DNA from 2 places in the Nocardia sp. NPDC004260 genome. Region 2 is predicted to be linked to the other one. Evidence: riboswitches for the same ligand, from Rfam matches in the RefSeq annotation. Region 2 holds a riboswitch; the other holds the start of a gene.

Region 1 (7,997 bases), on a different contig from region 2:
CCCCACGCCTCGATCGACAGCAACTCCGGAGTCAATCGCGCCACATGCCCCGCCACGCCCAGCAGACCGTTGGTGCGCACCCGGGTGGCCAGCAGCGATTGGTGCGCGTCGCGGAAGGTGGTGTCGGTGACGCCGACCGCCTTCTGCTCACGCAACGCCCGCGCGAAACCCTCCGGACCCAGCCGCAGCAGCCGCTGCCGCGAGCCGTCCGGCGGCGGCACGCTCAGATCGATCGCGGGCAACTTGTCGTGCGGGTACACCGTGGTCGGCCGATCGCCGTGCGGCTTGTTCACCGTGACGTCGGCCAGGTAGTCGAGGATCTTGGTGCCGCGGTCCGCGGACCGGCGCAGGGTCAGCAGCTGCGGACGCTCGTCGATGAACGAGGTGGTGACCCGGCCCGCCTTGAAGTCCGGATCGTCCAGCACCGCCAGCAGGAAGGGAATGTTCGTGGCGACGCCGCGAATCCGGAACTCGGCCAGCGCCCGGCTCGCCCGCGCCACCGCCGTACCGAAGTCACGGCCCCGGCAGGTGAGCTTGACCAGCATGGAGTCGAAGTAGGCGCCGATCTCGGCGCCCAGGTTCGCACCGCCGTCCAGGCGGATGCCCGCGCCGCCGGGTGTGCGGTAGGCGGTGATCCGGCCGGTGTCGGGACGGAATCCGTTGGCCGGGTCCTCGGTGGTGATCCGGCATTGCAAGGCCGCGCCCCGGATGGTCACGGCGTCCTGGCTGAGACCGAGTTGCTCGAGCGTCTCCCCCGCCGCGATGCGCAGCTGCGACTGCACCAGGTCCACGTCGGTGATCTCCTCGGTCACCGTGTGCTCCACCTGGATGCGCGGGTTCATCTCGATGAAGACGTGGTTGCCACGCTCATCGAGCAGGAACTCCACGGTGCCCGCGCACGAGTAGCCGATCTGCCGGGCGAAGGCGACCGCGTCGGCGCAGATCCGTTCTCGCAGTGCGGGGTCCAGATTGGGTGCGGGCGCCAGCTCGATCACCTTCTGATGGCGGCGCTGCACCGAGCAGTCCCGCTCGAACAGGTGCATCACGTTCCCGTGCTGATCAGCCAGGATCTGCACCTCGATGTGGCGGGGGTTCACCACCGCCTGTTCCAGGAACACCGTCGGGTCGCCGAACGCCGACTCCGCCTCCCGCGACGCCGCCTCGATCGACTCGCGCAGCTGTTCGGGCGCGGCGACCCGGCGCATCCCGCGCCCGCCGCCGCCGGCCACCGCCTTCACGAAGATGGGGTATTCCAGCTCCCGCGCCGCGGCCAGCAACTCCTCCACGTCCGACGACGGTGCGCTCGAACGCAACACCGGCAGTCCCGCAGCCTTGGCCGCCTCGATCGCCCGCGCCTTGTTACCCGCCAGTTCGAGCACCTCGGCCGATGGCCCGATGAAGGTGATGCCCTCGCGGGCGCACGCCGCCGCCAGATCCGGGTTCTCCGACAAGAACCCGTATCCCGGGTAGATCGCGTCCGCGCCCGCCGACTTGGCCGCCTCGATGATCGCCTCGATCGACAGGTAGGCCCGCACCGGATGGCCGGGCTCGCCGATCTGGTACGACTCCGCCGCCTTCAACCGATGGACCGAATTACGGTCCTCGTAGGGGAACACGGCGACCGTCCCGATGCCGAGTTCGTAGGCCGCACGGAAGGCGCGGATGGCGATCTCGCCACGGTTGGCAACCAAGACTTTCGAGAACATTGACCCAAGGTACCCGGCCGCGTGAACCGCACCGACACGGAATCCCCCTTCGCAAACCTTTTCACAAGACCGACTAGCACCGTTGCGAAGTTGCGTTCACAGCGCCGACACATGGGCGGTGCGACAGCAATCGGTGTGCTGTCGCGAGGCCGGGGTTCGTTTCGGGGGTCCAGCGGCGGAGGCCGCCGAGCAGCCGCCCCGGGGGCCGGGCCCGGCATCGAGCCGCGCTCGCCTGGCACGAGTTCGCGACCTCGGACCAGGCGAACCACGCATACGACGAGTTCGGAAAGGTGAATCCCGGGTGACCCGGTCTGGTAGCCGGTCGAGAGCAGATCCGGGTCCGCATGGGCGGCCCGGCCGGTAGCCGGAACGGAAGGCAGGTGCGGAATCGGTACGAATGAGCAGTGCGGGCAAATGCCGGTGTGAGATGCCTCGCGGTGTGCTCGCTCGGCCGCGTCCTATGCTGAGTGGGCAGCTGGTTCACCGCAGCACGACGAGATGGAGCCCCGACGTCGCGCCACGGAGTCGAGCCCGCCCGTACGGCGACGTCACGGCGGGTGAGAGGGAACCCGGTGGGAATCCGGGACTGTCCCGCAGCGGTATGCAGGAACGACCGCCGTCACCAGGCACTGAGTTCAGCGATCCGGAAGGTTCGGCGACTTGGGAAGCGACGGCCAGTAGGTCGGCCATCGGGAGCACTCCGGCGTATGCCGGCCCGCACGGCCGGTGCCCGCGAGTCCGAAGACCTGCCAGCCGTGCCGGGTACGCCGTACCCGGCGGCCACCGCCTCGTGGACTGGGCGTGCGGATCACCAGCTGACGTGTCGGGCTCCTCCGCCGGGAACATCACCGGCATGTCACCGGGTTCTCCGCCTGCCCGTATGGCGATGGTTTTCGTCCTCAGCAATGGAGATACATCGTGACTGTTGCACAGCAAAAGCCGTTCACCGCGACGGTTCTCGGGCTTCCACGAGTGGGGCCGCGGCGCGAACTGAAGCGGGCCACCGAAGCCTATTGGGCGGGCAAGATCGACGCCGACCAATTGCACGCCGTTGCGCGCGACCTCCGGCAGGCCCAATTCGCCGAACTACGGGCCGCGGGCCTGGACTCCGTTCCGGTCGGCACGTTCTCCTACTACGACCAGATGCTCGACACCGCCGAGTTGCTGGGCGCACTGCCGCCCCGGGTCGCCGGGATCACGGACCCGCTGGAACGGTATTTCGCCGCCGCGCGCGGCACCGACACGGTCGAGCCCTTGGAGATGACCAAGTGGTTCGACACCAACTACCACTACCTGGTGCCGGAAATCGGGCCGGAGACCGCCTTCTCGCTGCACCCGGAGAAGCTGCTCGCGCAACTGCGGGAAGCACTCGAGCTGGGCGTGCCCGCGCGGCCGGTGGTGCTCGGGCCGATCACCTTCCTCAAACTGGCGAAGGCGACCGGTGGCTCGGCGCTCGCCCGGCTGATCGAGCTGCTGCCGCTGTATCGGGAACTGCTGCGCAGGCTCGCCCTCGCCGGCGCCGGATGGGTGCAGATCGATGAGCCGGTGCTGGTCACCGACCTCACGGCGGAGGAAATCGACCTGGTGCAGGTCACCTACGAGGAACTCGCCGACGCCGCCGAGCGCCCCGCGATCCTCGTCGCGACCTACTTCGGGCAACCGGATGCCGCTCTGACGGCGCTGGCGAGCACCGGAATAGAGGGGGTCTCCCTCGATTTCACGGCCGGCGCCGACGTCGCCGCGGTGGCCGCCGTGCCCGCGCTGGCCGGCAAACTGCTCGTCGCGGGGATCGTCGACGGCCGCAATGTGTGGCGCACCGATCTGGACCGCGCGGTGGCCACCCTCGGTACGTTGCTGGGATCCGTTGCGCACGTGGCGGTTTCGAGTTCCTGCTCGCTGCTGCACGTGCCGTACACGCTGGCCGCGGAAACCGGGTTGGACGAGCGGCTGCGGTCCTGGCTGGCGTTCGGTGCGGAGAAGGTGGCCGAGGTGCGCCTGCTCGCCACCGGGCTGAGCCAGGGCACGGAGGCGATCGCCGCCGAGTTGGCCGAGGTGCGGGCGGCGCTGGCGTCGCGGTGGTCGGATCCGCGGCTGAACGATCCGCGCGTGCGAGCCGCGCTCGCCGCGCTCGGGCCCGACGCCGACCGCCGCGCGCCCGCCGAACAACGCCGGGAACTGCAACGGGATCGTCTGCGGTTGCCCGCGCTGCCGACCACGACGATCGGTTCCTACCCACAGACCTCGGCCATCCGGCTGGCGCGCGCCGCGCTGCGCAAGGGCGAGATCGATCGGGCGGAGTACGTACGCCGGATGCGCGAGGAGATCGCGGACGTCATCGCGCTCCAGGAGGAGCTGGGGTTGGACGTGCTGGTGCACGGCGAGCCGGAACGCAACGACATGGTGCAGTACTTCGCCGAGCAACTCGACGGGTTCGCGGCGACCGAGCACGGGTGGGTGCAGTCCTACGGGACGCGCTGCGTGCGGCCGCCGATCCTGTTCGGGGACGTCGCGCGGCGGGAGCCGATGACCGTCGAGTGGATCGGCTACGCGCAGTCGCTCACCGACAAGCCGGTGAAGGGCATGCTGACCGGCCCGGTGACCATTCTGGCGTGGTCGTTCGTCCGCGACGACCAGCCGTTGGGCGAGTCCGCCCGCCAGGTGGCGCTGGCGATCCGGGAGGAGACCGTGGATCTGGAGTCGGCGGGCATCCGGATCATCCAGGTCGACGAGCCCGCCTTGCGGGAACTGCTTCCGCTACGCGCGGCCGATCAGCCCGGGTACCTGGAATGGTCGGTGCGATCGTTCCGGCTCGCGACCTCCGGGGTGTCCGACGCGACGCAGATCCACACGCATCTGTGCTACTCCGAGTTCGGCGAGGTGATCGACGCGATCGCCGGGCTGGACGCCGATGTCACGTCCATCGAGGCGGCGCGCTCACGCATGGAGGTGCTCGATGATCTCAACGCGGCGGGATTCGACCTCGGCGTCGGCCCCGGCGTGTACGACATCCACTCCCCGCGGGTGCCCAGCGTGGACGAGATCATCACATCGCTGCGCGCGGCGTTGAAAGCCGTTCCGGTCGAACGTCTATGGGTGAATCCCGACTGCGGATTGAAGACCAGGGGACGCACCGAGGTGGAAGCCTCGCTCCGCAACATGGTCGCGGCAGCGGCGGCCGTGCGGTAACCCCACCCGTAGATCGTTGATCCGGCGCCCCCTTCACCTGCCGAGGGGGGCACCGGATCAACCTCGGCCTCAGCCGGATTCGGGCTCCGGCCGAGGCGGCTGCCGCCGCCGTAGGGTGTACCGGTCACACGGTTCTTCCCGCCGCGTGACCGGCAACTCCCGCGCCCGCGCCCGCATTCCTCGTCGCCACGCCGTATGACACCCGGAACAACGCTCCATCGGCTACCCCTCCTCACTAGTCGACTACGACACCGTCTTCCCCTCTTGCCTACTTTCGACGCAGCGATGCTCGGTTCGGTTCCATACGATACGAAAGTTCACTTCACAAATCCGAATGTCATTGCGCCCATGTAGCTTTCATTGGCAGTCACCGATCTCGACGAAGCTCGGGCGCTACCGGAACGAGCCGTCCTCTCCACGCTCGCACACGCGGACGGACCGGAGGCCGATCGTGTGTTCGAGGCACTTCTCGCCGGATTGCAGAGCACCGATGACGAGCGGGCGACTGGAGGAACTCATGACGTCGACCTTCAAGTACGAGTACCAGAGCGACTTCGCCCGCAAGTACGTGGCGCAAGGACGCGACGAGGGACGGACCGAGGGGCGGACCGAAGAAGCGGTGCGGGCCCTTCTCCTTGTACTGGAAGCGCGCGGGATCGTCGTCGGGCAGAAGACCCGAGCCGAGATCACCGGGTGCACCGATCTCGACCGGCTCGAATCCTGGACGCGCAAGGCCGCCACAGCCGAATCCGAGAACGATCTGTTCGGCTGAGGCCCTTACAGTCCGAAGGCGCGGTTGATGGCGGCCATGTCGAAGTAGTCACGCCACGTGGTGATGGCGCCGTCGGCGACTTCGAAGAAACCCATGACCGGGAGCGGAGTCTCACGTCCAGCGGAGCGGAGGGTGTCGGTGCGCTCGTTCATCACCACGTTGCCGGAGGCGATCTGGTGGTGGATGTCGAAATCGATGGCGTCGAAGGTGGTCAGGAAACCCGCGATGAAGTCGCGAATGGCGGCGCGGCCGACGATGGGCTCCATCGGAATGTTGTAGTAGACGGCGTCCTCGGCGAAGTACGCGCTGATCCGATCCGGATCGGGGTCGGACCAGCTTCGGCACATCGCACGCACGAGCTCGTCGGGATCGGGCATTCGTCTGCTCACTTCCTGGCACCGGGGGAAACGGACCCCTCGATTCAACCAAGCAATTGCTCGGCACGGAAGGGCGCCAGGGACTTCCGCATCGGGTTCGCTCCAGGCCGCGGGCAACGGCGAATTTCACGCGTTCGCGACGACACGGTGGCAAACCTCTCTTCGCACGCTACGCAGATCGAATACATTGCTGGACACCTCGCAAAAGCACATCTTTATGGGTAATAGCGCGCGTTATTGCGATGATTGCGAATAATCGCAGCTACCATCGTGCACGTGCGCAAGATGTATGCGGGCGCCCGGCTTCGGCGGTTGCGTGAAGAGCGGAGGATGACTCAGGCGGCTCTGGCGAAATCGCTGGATCTGTCGCCGAGCTACCTCAATCAGCTCGAGCGCGACCAGCGCCCACTCACCATTCCCGTACTGCTGAAATTGAATTCCACCTTCGACCTGGACGTCCAGTTCTTCGCCGCCGATTCCGACGCGCGGCTCGTATCGGATCTACACGAAGTGCTGGTCGACGCCGCGGGCGGGCACACAGCGCCGCTGACCGAGGTGGAGGAGCTGGCGACCCGCCAACCGGAAGTCGCCAGGATCGTCGTCGCCATGCATCGCCGCCTACGCGCCGCCACCGATCAGCTCGACCTGCTGTCCGCGCGGGTGTCCGCGCCCGCGGGCGCGCCCGGCGTGCCCATGCCCTACGAGGACGTACGCGACTTCTTCTACGACCACCACAATCACATTCCGCAACTCGACGTCGCCGCCGAGCAACTGTTCGAGAATTCCGGGCTGACCATCGGCTCGCTCGATCGCCAGCTCGCCCGCATCGCCGAGGAACGCGCCGGCGTCACCGTTCTGGTGCGCGGCGACGGCGCCGACCCCACCGTCCCCAAACGCCACTACGACACCGAGACCCGCACGCTCACGCTCGCTCGCCGATTGCGGCCGGGCCAGCGCGCCTTTCAGATCGCCACCACGCTCGGCCTCCTGCTGTACGGGGCCGAGCTGGATGCCGTGCTGGCCGAGAGCCCGTCGCTCAGCGGCGAATCCCGCACGCTGGCGCGGATCGGGCTGGCCAATTACTTCGCTGGCGCGCTGGTGCTGCCCTACAGCCGGTTCCTGCGCTCGGCCGAGGAACTCCGCTACGACATCGACCTGCTCGGCCTGCGTTTCGAGGTCGGGTTCGAGACCGTCTGCCATCGGCTCAGCACCCTGCAACGGCAGGGCCAGCGTGGCGTTCCGTTCTTCTTCGTCCGCACCGACCGGGCGGGCAACATCTCCAAACGTCAGTCCGCCACCGCTTTCCACTTCTCCCGGGTCGGTGGCAGTTGCCCGCTCTGGGTGGTGCACGAGGCCTTCTCCCATCCCGGCCGGATCCTGACCCAAGTGGCCGAGATGCCCGACGGCCGCCGATATCTATGGATCGCGCGCACCGCGGCGATCGCGCCACACGGGTTCGGCACCGCGGCGAAGAACTTCGCCGTCGGCCTCGGCTGCGATATCGAATACGCCGACCGCTTGGTGTACTCGGCCGGGTTGCAGCTGGACGACCCGGCGGCCTCGGTTCCGATCGGCGCGGGCTGCAAAGTGTGCGAGCGTCCCGCGTGTCCGCAGCGCGCCTTCCCGCACATAGGCAGCCCGTTGGCGGTCGCCGAACACACCAGCACCGACCTGCCCTACCCGCGGCTCGGGCGCTGACGACTCCCCTTCCGGCGAGCTCGTGCGGGTCGGCGCGGCGCGGACCGCCCGGAGTCGCTGCGTCGATCTCGAGCACGACCACCGTGCACGGCGCGGCCGCCGAGGAGATCAGCGCGGCCGGGTCGCCGTTCAGCACCGATCTTCTCGGCCGCCCGCCACTGTGCGCGAACGGCGACGTGGCCTCCGAGCCCGGAGTCCGACGTCTACCATCCACACCGCCGGTGCGGTCAAGACTTGGCCAGGTACTCCAGCCGCTCG
Region 2 (7,997 bases):
CGCAGGCGGAAGTGCTGCGCGCCTGGGGAAAGCTCGGGTACCCGCGCCGTGCGCTGCGGCTGCACGAATGCGCGAGGGTGCTGGCGAGCGAGCACGGCGACGAGGTGCCCGCCGACGTGGAGGTACTGCTCGGGCTACCGGGCATCGGCGCGTACACCGCGCGCGCCGTCGCCTGTTTCGCCTACGGACAACGCGTTCCGGTGGTGGACACGAACGTCCGCCGGGTGGTTGCCAGGGCGGTGCACGGGCGCGCGGAAGCGGGCAACCCGTCGTCGCGCGATCTCCCCGAGACCGAGGCGCTACTGCCGCTGCGGGTCGATCGCGCCGCGGTGTTCTCCGCCGCCCTCATGGAACTGGGTGCGACCGTGTGCACCGCCCGCACCCCCGATTGCTCGCGCTGCCCGCTGCCGAGCTGCGCGTGGGTCACCGCCGGGCGGCCGGTGAGCGAAGTGGTCCGCCGCACGCAGAAGTACGAGGGCACCGACCGCCAGGCGCGCGGTCGGCTGTTGGACGTGCTGCGCGCCGCGAGCGGTCCGGTGGAGCGGGTGCGCCTGGATCTGGCCTGGACTCGCGACCCGGGCCAGCGCGACCGCGCGTTGGACTCGCTGCTGGTGGACGGACTGATCGAACAAACACCCGGCGGGTTGTTCGCACTGGCGGGCGAGGGCGGGACTCCCGGGGCCGACAGCTGAACGCCGAGACGAACTCCTGCCCTAGCTGCCCAGGACCCGCCGGAGGAAGCGCTCGACCTCCGCTCGGTAGCGCTCCGGTTGGTCGTCGTGCACGAGGTGTCCCGCGCCGGGCACCAGGACATAGTCGGCGCCCGGATGGGCGGCGGCCATCTGCCGCATCTGTTCCGGCGGTGTGATGCTGTGCTCGCCCTCCAGCAGCAGGGCGGGCACCCGCACCGCATGCCAGTGCTGCCAGAAATCCCGCGTCCCCCACTCCTCGGAGATGTCGCGGAAAGTGGTGACCGAGCCGTGCAGCCGGTATCCCTCCGGCCCGCGTTCGAAAGAGTTCAGGAAGTATCGCCCGGCGACCGGTCCGAAGAAGGCCAGCACGGCTTCGTCGTCAGGGAACGGCTGCGGCCAGGCCTCGATCATCGCCGCCCAGTGCGTCGCGGTGCGGCCGGTGAAATCCGGCGCGATGTCCTCGATCACCAGCGCCCGCACCCGGTCGGGGTGAGTCGCCGCGAACACCCAGCCGTGCAGCGCACCCATCGAATGCCCGATCACCACCATCGGTTCCGCGATCGCGGCGGTGCCCGCGGCGAGATCCGCGATGAAGGCCTCGGTCGTCAGTTCCTCGGGCGCGGGCCTGCCGTGCCCGGCGGCGTCGAAGGTGTAGACGTGGCCGTGCTCGCGCAGCCAGTCCAGCTGGTCGCGCCAGGTGCGCGCGCTGCCCATCAGTCCGTGCAACAGCAGGATCGGCGCGCCTGCTCCGCCTTCGTCGTGCAACATCGGTTCGACAATACGAGGCACCGAGCATCTGCTCGGCATCAGCCGCTAGCTTGGACACATGGCTGTTGTGAAGATCAACGCGATCGAGGTTCCCGAGGGCGCGGGCCCCGAGCTGGAGAAGCGGTTCGCCCACCGTGCGCACGCGGTCGAGAACTCCCCCGGCTTCCTCGGCTTCCAGCTGCTGCGTCCGGTGGCCGGAGAGAAGCGGTATTTCGTTGTCACCCAATGGGATTCGGAAGAGTCCTTCGCGGCCTGGCGGGACGGACCTGCGCGCGAGGCGCACGCGGGCGAGCGCCAGAAGCCGGTCTCGACGGGTGCTTCGCTGCTCGAGTTCGAGGTCGTGCTCGACGTGGACGCGAAGCCCGCCGACTGAGTCCGGGGCTCACCGCCGGGCAGGCCCGCCTGCCCGGCGACTCGCCCGACGCCGTGGTACGCCCGTGCCGGACCCGGTTGACGCCGAGGGTGTGCGGGTGTCACAGTTCGAAGGACAAACGCGAGGGTGACGCGGTAATTCCGGTGCGATTCCGGAGCGGTCGCGCCACTGTGTTCCACGCACCGAGTCCGGTGCCGGAAAGCCAGACACCGGCACCGTCGCGCCACCACCCTACGGGACGCGTATCCCAAGGAGGACTCGAATGGCCATCGCGCATTCACCCAGCCGGGCAACCGATTCCCTGGCCACCGTGCTCATCACGGTCGGTGTCGTTCTTCTCGCACTGCTCACGCTGTACCTGGTCGGTTTCGACCAGGGCGTCATCTCGCGCAGCGGGATGTACCTGCACGAGCTGATGCACGACGGACGCCACCTGCTGGGGCTTCCGTGCCACTGATCGGTTCGCTCCGAACACTGCTGTTGCGCGGCCTGCTGGCCGGTCTGATCGCCGGACTGCTGGCCGCAACAGTCGGTTATTTCGTCGGCGAACCCAAGGTGGAAGCGGCCATCGCCATCGAGGAAGCGCACAGCGAACACGCCGCGGCCCCTGATGGGCACTCTCACGGCGACCACGCCGAATCTCCTGGCGGGCATTCCCACGGTGACGAGGAAGAACCGCTGGTGAGCCGCGGCGGCCAGAAGTTCGGACAGTTTCTCGCCCTGGGGCTGGCCGGTCTCGCTCTCGGCGCCATCTACGCCTCGGTCGCGCATTTCGCGCGGCGCCACACCACGCTGTCCGGGCCGCGCCTCGCGCTGACGCTCGGTCTGGCCGGTTGGGCCGCGATCGTCGCGGTGCCTTTCTTCAAGTACCCGGCCAACCCACCGGCGGTGGGCGACCCGGACACCATCAACGAGCGCACCCTGCTGTGGGTGGCGGCCGTCGTGCTCGGCATCGTGGCGGTCGGTGCGGCGGTGGCGGCGTTCACCGCGCTGCGCGCACAACTGCCCACCTTCCGGCTGATCGGTGGCGTCGCCGCGTTCGTACTGGTCACCACACTCGGCTACGTCCTGCTGCCCGGCGTGAACGAGGTGAGCGCGGATTTCCCGGCCACCCTGCTGTGGCAGTTCCGGGTGGCGTCGCTGGCCGAGACCGCGACCCTGTGGGCCTGCCTCGCTCTCGGTTTCGCGGCGCTCACCGAGTTCGCGACGCGTACCGATACCCGGGTACCGGTAGCCGCCGCTACCGGGGAGTGATTCGCGTCCGGAAACATTGAGGCAGTGTCGGTCCCATGACCGGCACTGCCTTTTCCGTCCGGCCCGCTTCGCCGCGTGTCCACCCGGGTGGACCGCCGCGCGCCGTCCGCGTCGCGTTCGTCGCGCTGGTCGTCGCGTTGGTCGCGGGTGGCGCCGAGGCGATCACGCGAGCCGTCCGCGCGTTCTCGACTGCCGACGCGGCGAGCCTCGCGATGGGGTTGGGGTTCCGCGCGGCGCTCTACCTTCTGGTGCTGGCCGTCGCGGTGCGCATGACCTACGGTGACCGCTGGGCCCGCCTGCTGATCACCGTCGGCATCGGCGTGTTCGGCCTGCTGTCCCTGATCATCGAGCCGCTGGCCGCGGCCATGTCCGCGAACCAATTGCGCGATCTGGTCCGGGACGCCGCACCCGCGTCCTTGCTGCTCGCGACGTTCCGCACCGTGCATGTCACAGCCGTGCTGATCGCCATCCCGGCTCTCTACACCCGCCGCGCCCGGCGCTACTTCCGCAAACGCTGACCGCGCCCGGCAGTTTCGTGCCCCGCACCTGTCACGGTGCGGGGCACGAAGCCCGCGCGGACTACGCGAGGGCAGCGTCGAGGGTGATGTGGTCGACGCCGGCGAGGGCCTTGCTGACGGGGCAGCCCGCCTTGGCGGCCTCGGCGGCGGCCTGGAAGGCGTCGGCGTCGATGCCGGAGACGCGACCGCGAACGGTCAGCTTGATCCCGGTGATCCGAAAGCCGCCCGCCGGATCGGGTCCGAGGGTCACGTCGGCGGTGACGTCCAGGCTGTCCGGGGAGCCGCCCGCGTTGCCGATCTGCGCCGACAGCGCCATCGCGTAGCACGAGGAGTGCGCGGCCGCGATGAGTTCCTCCGGGCTGGTGGTGCCGTCGGCCTCCTCGGCGGAGCGCTTGGGGAACGACACGTCGTACTTACCGACCCCCGAACTGGCCAGTTCGACCTGGCCCGAACCCTCCTGCAGGGTGCCGGTCCAGGCGGTACGCGCGGTACGTGTGGGCATCACGGTCCTTTCGCCGATGATCGTTTCACGATTCAGCACGAACCTACCCCGGCCGATTCGTCCCGGCCCACCTGTTCGCCGATCGGGTTCGCCCGACGCCCCGCGCACCCGCGCCGCGCGGTAAAGCCGCGGCGCGCCAAACGGATCCGCGCGGAGTTCTACTCCGGATTCGTGATCCTCGCCAGCACTATGCCGCCGAGGATCAACGCCAGGGCCAGCAAGCGCCCCGCACCGAGCGGGTCCTTGTGGACGACGATGCCGAGGGTGATCGCGCCGAGCGCGCCGATGCCGGTGAACACGGCGTAGGCGGTACCCACCGGCAACGTCTGCATGGCGCGCGACAGCAGATACACGGCGGTGACGCCGAGAACGAAGCAGATCAGGGTCGGGACGAGCCTGGTGAAGTTCTCGGTCGGTTTTATGCTCTGCGACCAGACGATCTCCACCACTCCGGCGGCGGCGAGGACTACCCAGTTCACGTCAGTGCTCCCCGGCCAGAGCACGCGCGGCGGCCAGAGCGCGGAGGTAGGACGTGTCGTGCTCGGCACGCAGGTGTGCCAGCGCTGGGTCCTGGCGGGAATTGGCTAACTCCGCGTGCACGAAAACGGTGTCGGAAACCGCGAAATGGCCCGCGAAGAAGTCGCGCAGGAAGCGCTCTTGATAGTCGTAGGCCGCTTTCGGAGCGCCGGGCGAGTAGGCGCCGCCGCGTGCGCTGGTCACGACGAACTTCCGGTGGCCGAGCGACATTCGCGGAAATGTCACCTGGTCCAGCCAGGCCTTGAGCGAAGCCGGAATCGAGTAGTTGTACATCGGGGTGCCGATCAGGATCACATCCGCCGCAAGCAACTCGGCCAGCAGGGGCTCGACGATCTCCCACGCGGCGGCATGTTCGGGAGTGCGCACCAATTCACCGATACGTTCGGCATCCGTGTTCTACAGGGTCAGCACAGCGTCACACAGCTGAGTCCACCCCTCCCCGATGAACGGCACCGGCTCGGCCGCCAGGTCACGGTAGCGGTAGCCGCCGTCCGGGTGCCGTGCGCGCCACGCGTCCGCGAAAGCGGCGCTCAATTCCCGGCTGATCGACCGTCGCCGGGCGCTGGCATCCAGATGCAACAAGGTTCTCATGACCAACCTCCGATTAAGCGGACATAGCGTCCGATTCCTTCCGGAATCGACGATACGGCCCATGTGGACACATTGTCCACTTATTGCCGAATCGGCTACAGTCACGGGCATGGAACCCCGATCCGACCTGCTCGCCGGTCACGGGCCGGGCCGGTCGGCGACCCCGCCGGAACGTGCGGACGCCGCACGCAACCGGGCCAAAGTGCTCGCCGCCGCCGCGGAGTTGTTCGCCGCCCGAGATCCCCGAACGGTGACGATGGACGACATCGCGAAGGCCGCCTGCGTCGGCCGAGGCACCCTCTACCGCCGTTATCCGGACACCAACTCGGTGGCGGTGGCCCTGCTGGACGAACACGAGCGAGCGCTGCAAGAGAAACTGCTCTCCGGTCCTCCGCCGCTCGGCCCCGGAGCTCCCCCCGCACAGCGGCTGGCCGCGTTCTACGCCGCGATGGTCGAATTGCTCGATACGCACGCGCATCTGGTGCTGGGCGCCGAGATCGGCGGCGCACGCTTCACGACCGGTGCTTACGGCTTCTGGTACGCGCATGTACGAGGACTGCTGGTCGCGGCGGGCATGCGGGAACCGGACGCATTGGTCGACCCGCTGCTCGCGCCGCTGGCAGCGGAGGTCTACCGGCAACAACGTGAGCGCGGCTTGACCTCCGGACAGATCGCCCACGCGCTGCGAATGATCGCCGAAACCGTTCTCGGTTCAGGGTGATTCCACGGAAAACCCTCGTCGCTCACACCAGATCGCGTCTGCGCATCAGCCAAATCGTGCCGCCCGCGAACAGCACCGAATAGACGGCCAGCACGACCAGCGATTCCGTCCGCGAAAGAATCTGCTGCACACCGGGCGTGGCGGGACCGTCCACGGTGCGCATCGCTCCGGCCAGCGACCCGGCCGCCGTGCCGGGCAGATGATCGGTGACCACCTCGATCGCCGCGAAGATCCCGGCTACGCCGCGCAACAGGTTCTCCACCGCCAGCACCCAGACCAGGCCGAGCCCCACCGCGAGCGCGGGCCCACGGGCGAGCGCGCCGATCAGCGCCCCCGCCAACGTCCACATACCGAGAATGGCTACGCCGGTGGAAATTCCGAGCAGCGACCGATCCAGTGCGGGCATGGTGAGCGCCTGCGACTGGGACGCCGCGATCAGCGCGGCGACCGCGATGTCGACGACGAATGCCGCACACACCAGCGCCACCACCACGGTCGCGAGACTCAACACCACCGCGGCGACCGCTTGCACACGCGAAGGCCCCTGGGTGTAAACGGTTTTCCAGGTTCCCCAGCCGTATCCGCTGCCCACGGTCAGCGCGCCGAGGATGAGCATCAGCGCGCCGCCGAACATGGCCATGCCTTGGGTGAATACTTCGGGAACCGCCGCGGGCAGCATCTGTTGCAGCAACGCCTCGCGCGGCAGCCCGTTGGACATCCGGCTCGATTCGCCGGAGGTGTAGGCCAGATAGTTGAACAGATACGCGAACGTGAGGTTCAGCAGAATCCAAGTTCCGAGAACGATCCAGAATGCCGGCCACTTTCGCAGCCGCAGCATCTCGGCATTCGTGCTCGCCATCAGGTCCCGGATCGCCATGCCGTTCATCGCGCCGCCTCCCATCGCGTCATCTCGAAGAACACTTCTTCCAGGGACTTCTCCTCGACCCGCAGCTCCAGTAGGTCCGCGCCCGCCGCCACGACCGCACGCGCCACGGCGGGCGCGGTGACGGTGTCCGACTCGATCCGGATGCCGCTCGCGGTCAACAGCGCTGAACGGTCACCCACCAGCCCGCGCACCGCGGGCAGGGCCACCTCCACCGGCTCGGCCCGCACCACCAGCGACGAGTTGCCGCGCAACTGCGCGACCGTCGCTTCGGTGCGCAGCCTGCCCTGCGAGATCACGCCGACCCGGTCGCAGATCGCCTGAACTTCGCTGAGCATGTGACTCGACAGCAGCACCGTCCGCCCCTCGGCGGCCAAAGCGGTGATCAGCTCCCGCATTTCGGCCATACCGGCGGGATCGAGGCCGTTGGTCGGCTCGTCCAGGATGAGCAGGTCGGGGTTGCCCAGCAATGCCGCGCCCACGCCGAGGCGCTGTTTCATGCCCAGCGAGTAGGTCCGGTACTTGTCCTCGGCACGGCCCGCCAGCCCGACTCGCTCGAGCGCGTCCTCCACCTCCGGGCGCCCGAGCCCGCGATATTCGGCGAGCACGCGCAGGTTGTCCCGGCCGGAAAGGTAGGGATAGAACCCGGGCCCCTCGATGAGCACGCCGATCCGGCGCACCACCGCTGGATCGCCGGGCCGATGCCCCGCGACGGTGGCCGTACCCTCGCTCGGACGGATCAGCCCGGCCAGCATCCGCAGGGTGGTGGTCTTGCCCGCACCGTTCGCGGACATCCGTCGCCGGGCGACGATCCGCATACGTAACTGAAACGACGGATCGATCCGTGGCCGTAACGGATCAGCTGGTGCGGAGCCGCTTCCATGGTCTGCGAACACCCGAATCGGTGCAATTTCCACGAAATACGTTTCCAGGCGGACGTCGAATCACGACCGAGCCGCATAGGCTACGTGGGTGCGGGTGGCAGGGATGACAGATCGGAGTTCGGTCGGCTGGGATTGGGGCGTCGCGCTCGTCGTCGCCGCGGTTCAGTTGGTCGGAGGCACTTTCGCGAACATGCGGCAGACCGGAGTGCACTCCCTCGACGCACTCGGTTACCTGCTCTTGCTGGCCGGCCCGGTGGCGCTGATCCGGCGGCGC

The links. Region 2 has a riboswitch for cobalamin ahead of ACWEO7_RS13230 (CbtB domain-containing protein). Riboswitches for the same ligand answer to the same signal wherever they lie in the genome.
Region 1: it holds a riboswitch for cobalamin, as region 2 does, so the genes downstream of both, metE (5-methyltetrahydropteroyltriglutamate--homocysteine S-methyltransferase) here and ACWEO7_RS13230 (CbtB domain-containing protein) in region 2, are expected to answer to the same signal.

Annotation. Positions count from the first base shown of each region.
Region 1 is NZ_JBSGEZ010000021.1:67,157-75,153, forward strand. It holds gene ACWEO7_RS14990 (pyruvate carboxylase) at 1-1,706, opposite strand, end outside; cobalamin riboswitch at 2,245-2,474, shown strand; gene metE (5-methyltetrahydropteroyltriglutamate--homocysteine S-methyltransferase) at 2,622-4,892, shown strand; gene ACWEO7_RS15000 (hypothetical protein) at 5,410-5,664, shown strand; gene ACWEO7_RS15005 (nuclear transport factor 2 family protein) at 5,670-6,041, opposite strand; gene ACWEO7_RS15010 (short-chain fatty acyl-CoA regulator family protein) at 6,318-7,739, shown strand; gene recG (ATP-dependent DNA helicase RecG) at 7,967-7,997, opposite strand, start outside.
Region 2 is NZ_JBSGEZ010000018.1:15,275-23,271, forward strand. It holds gene ACWEO7_RS13215 (A/G-specific adenine glycosylase) at 1-692, shown strand, start outside; gene ACWEO7_RS13220 (alpha/beta fold hydrolase) at 714-1,460, opposite strand; gene mhuD (mycobilin-forming heme oxygenase MhuD) at 1,519-1,833, shown strand; cobalamin riboswitch at 1,914-2,065, shown strand; gene ACWEO7_RS13230 (CbtB domain-containing protein) at 2,096-2,290, shown strand; gene ACWEO7_RS13235 (CbtA family protein) at 2,281-3,087, shown strand; gene ACWEO7_RS13240 (hypothetical protein) at 3,123-3,605, shown strand; gene ACWEO7_RS13245 (OsmC family peroxiredoxin) at 3,667-4,107, opposite strand; gene ACWEO7_RS13250 (DMT family transporter) at 4,266-4,586, opposite strand; partial or broken gene ACWEO7_RS13255 (FMN-dependent NADH-azoreductase) at 4,588-5,346, opposite strand; gene ACWEO7_RS13260 (TetR/AcrR family transcriptional regulator) at 5,345-5,956, shown strand; gene ACWEO7_RS13265 (ABC transporter permease) at 5,979-6,842, opposite strand; gene ACWEO7_RS13270 (ATP-binding cassette domain-containing protein) at 6,839-7,633, opposite strand; gene ACWEO7_RS13275 (histidine kinase) at 7,827-7,997, shown strand, end outside.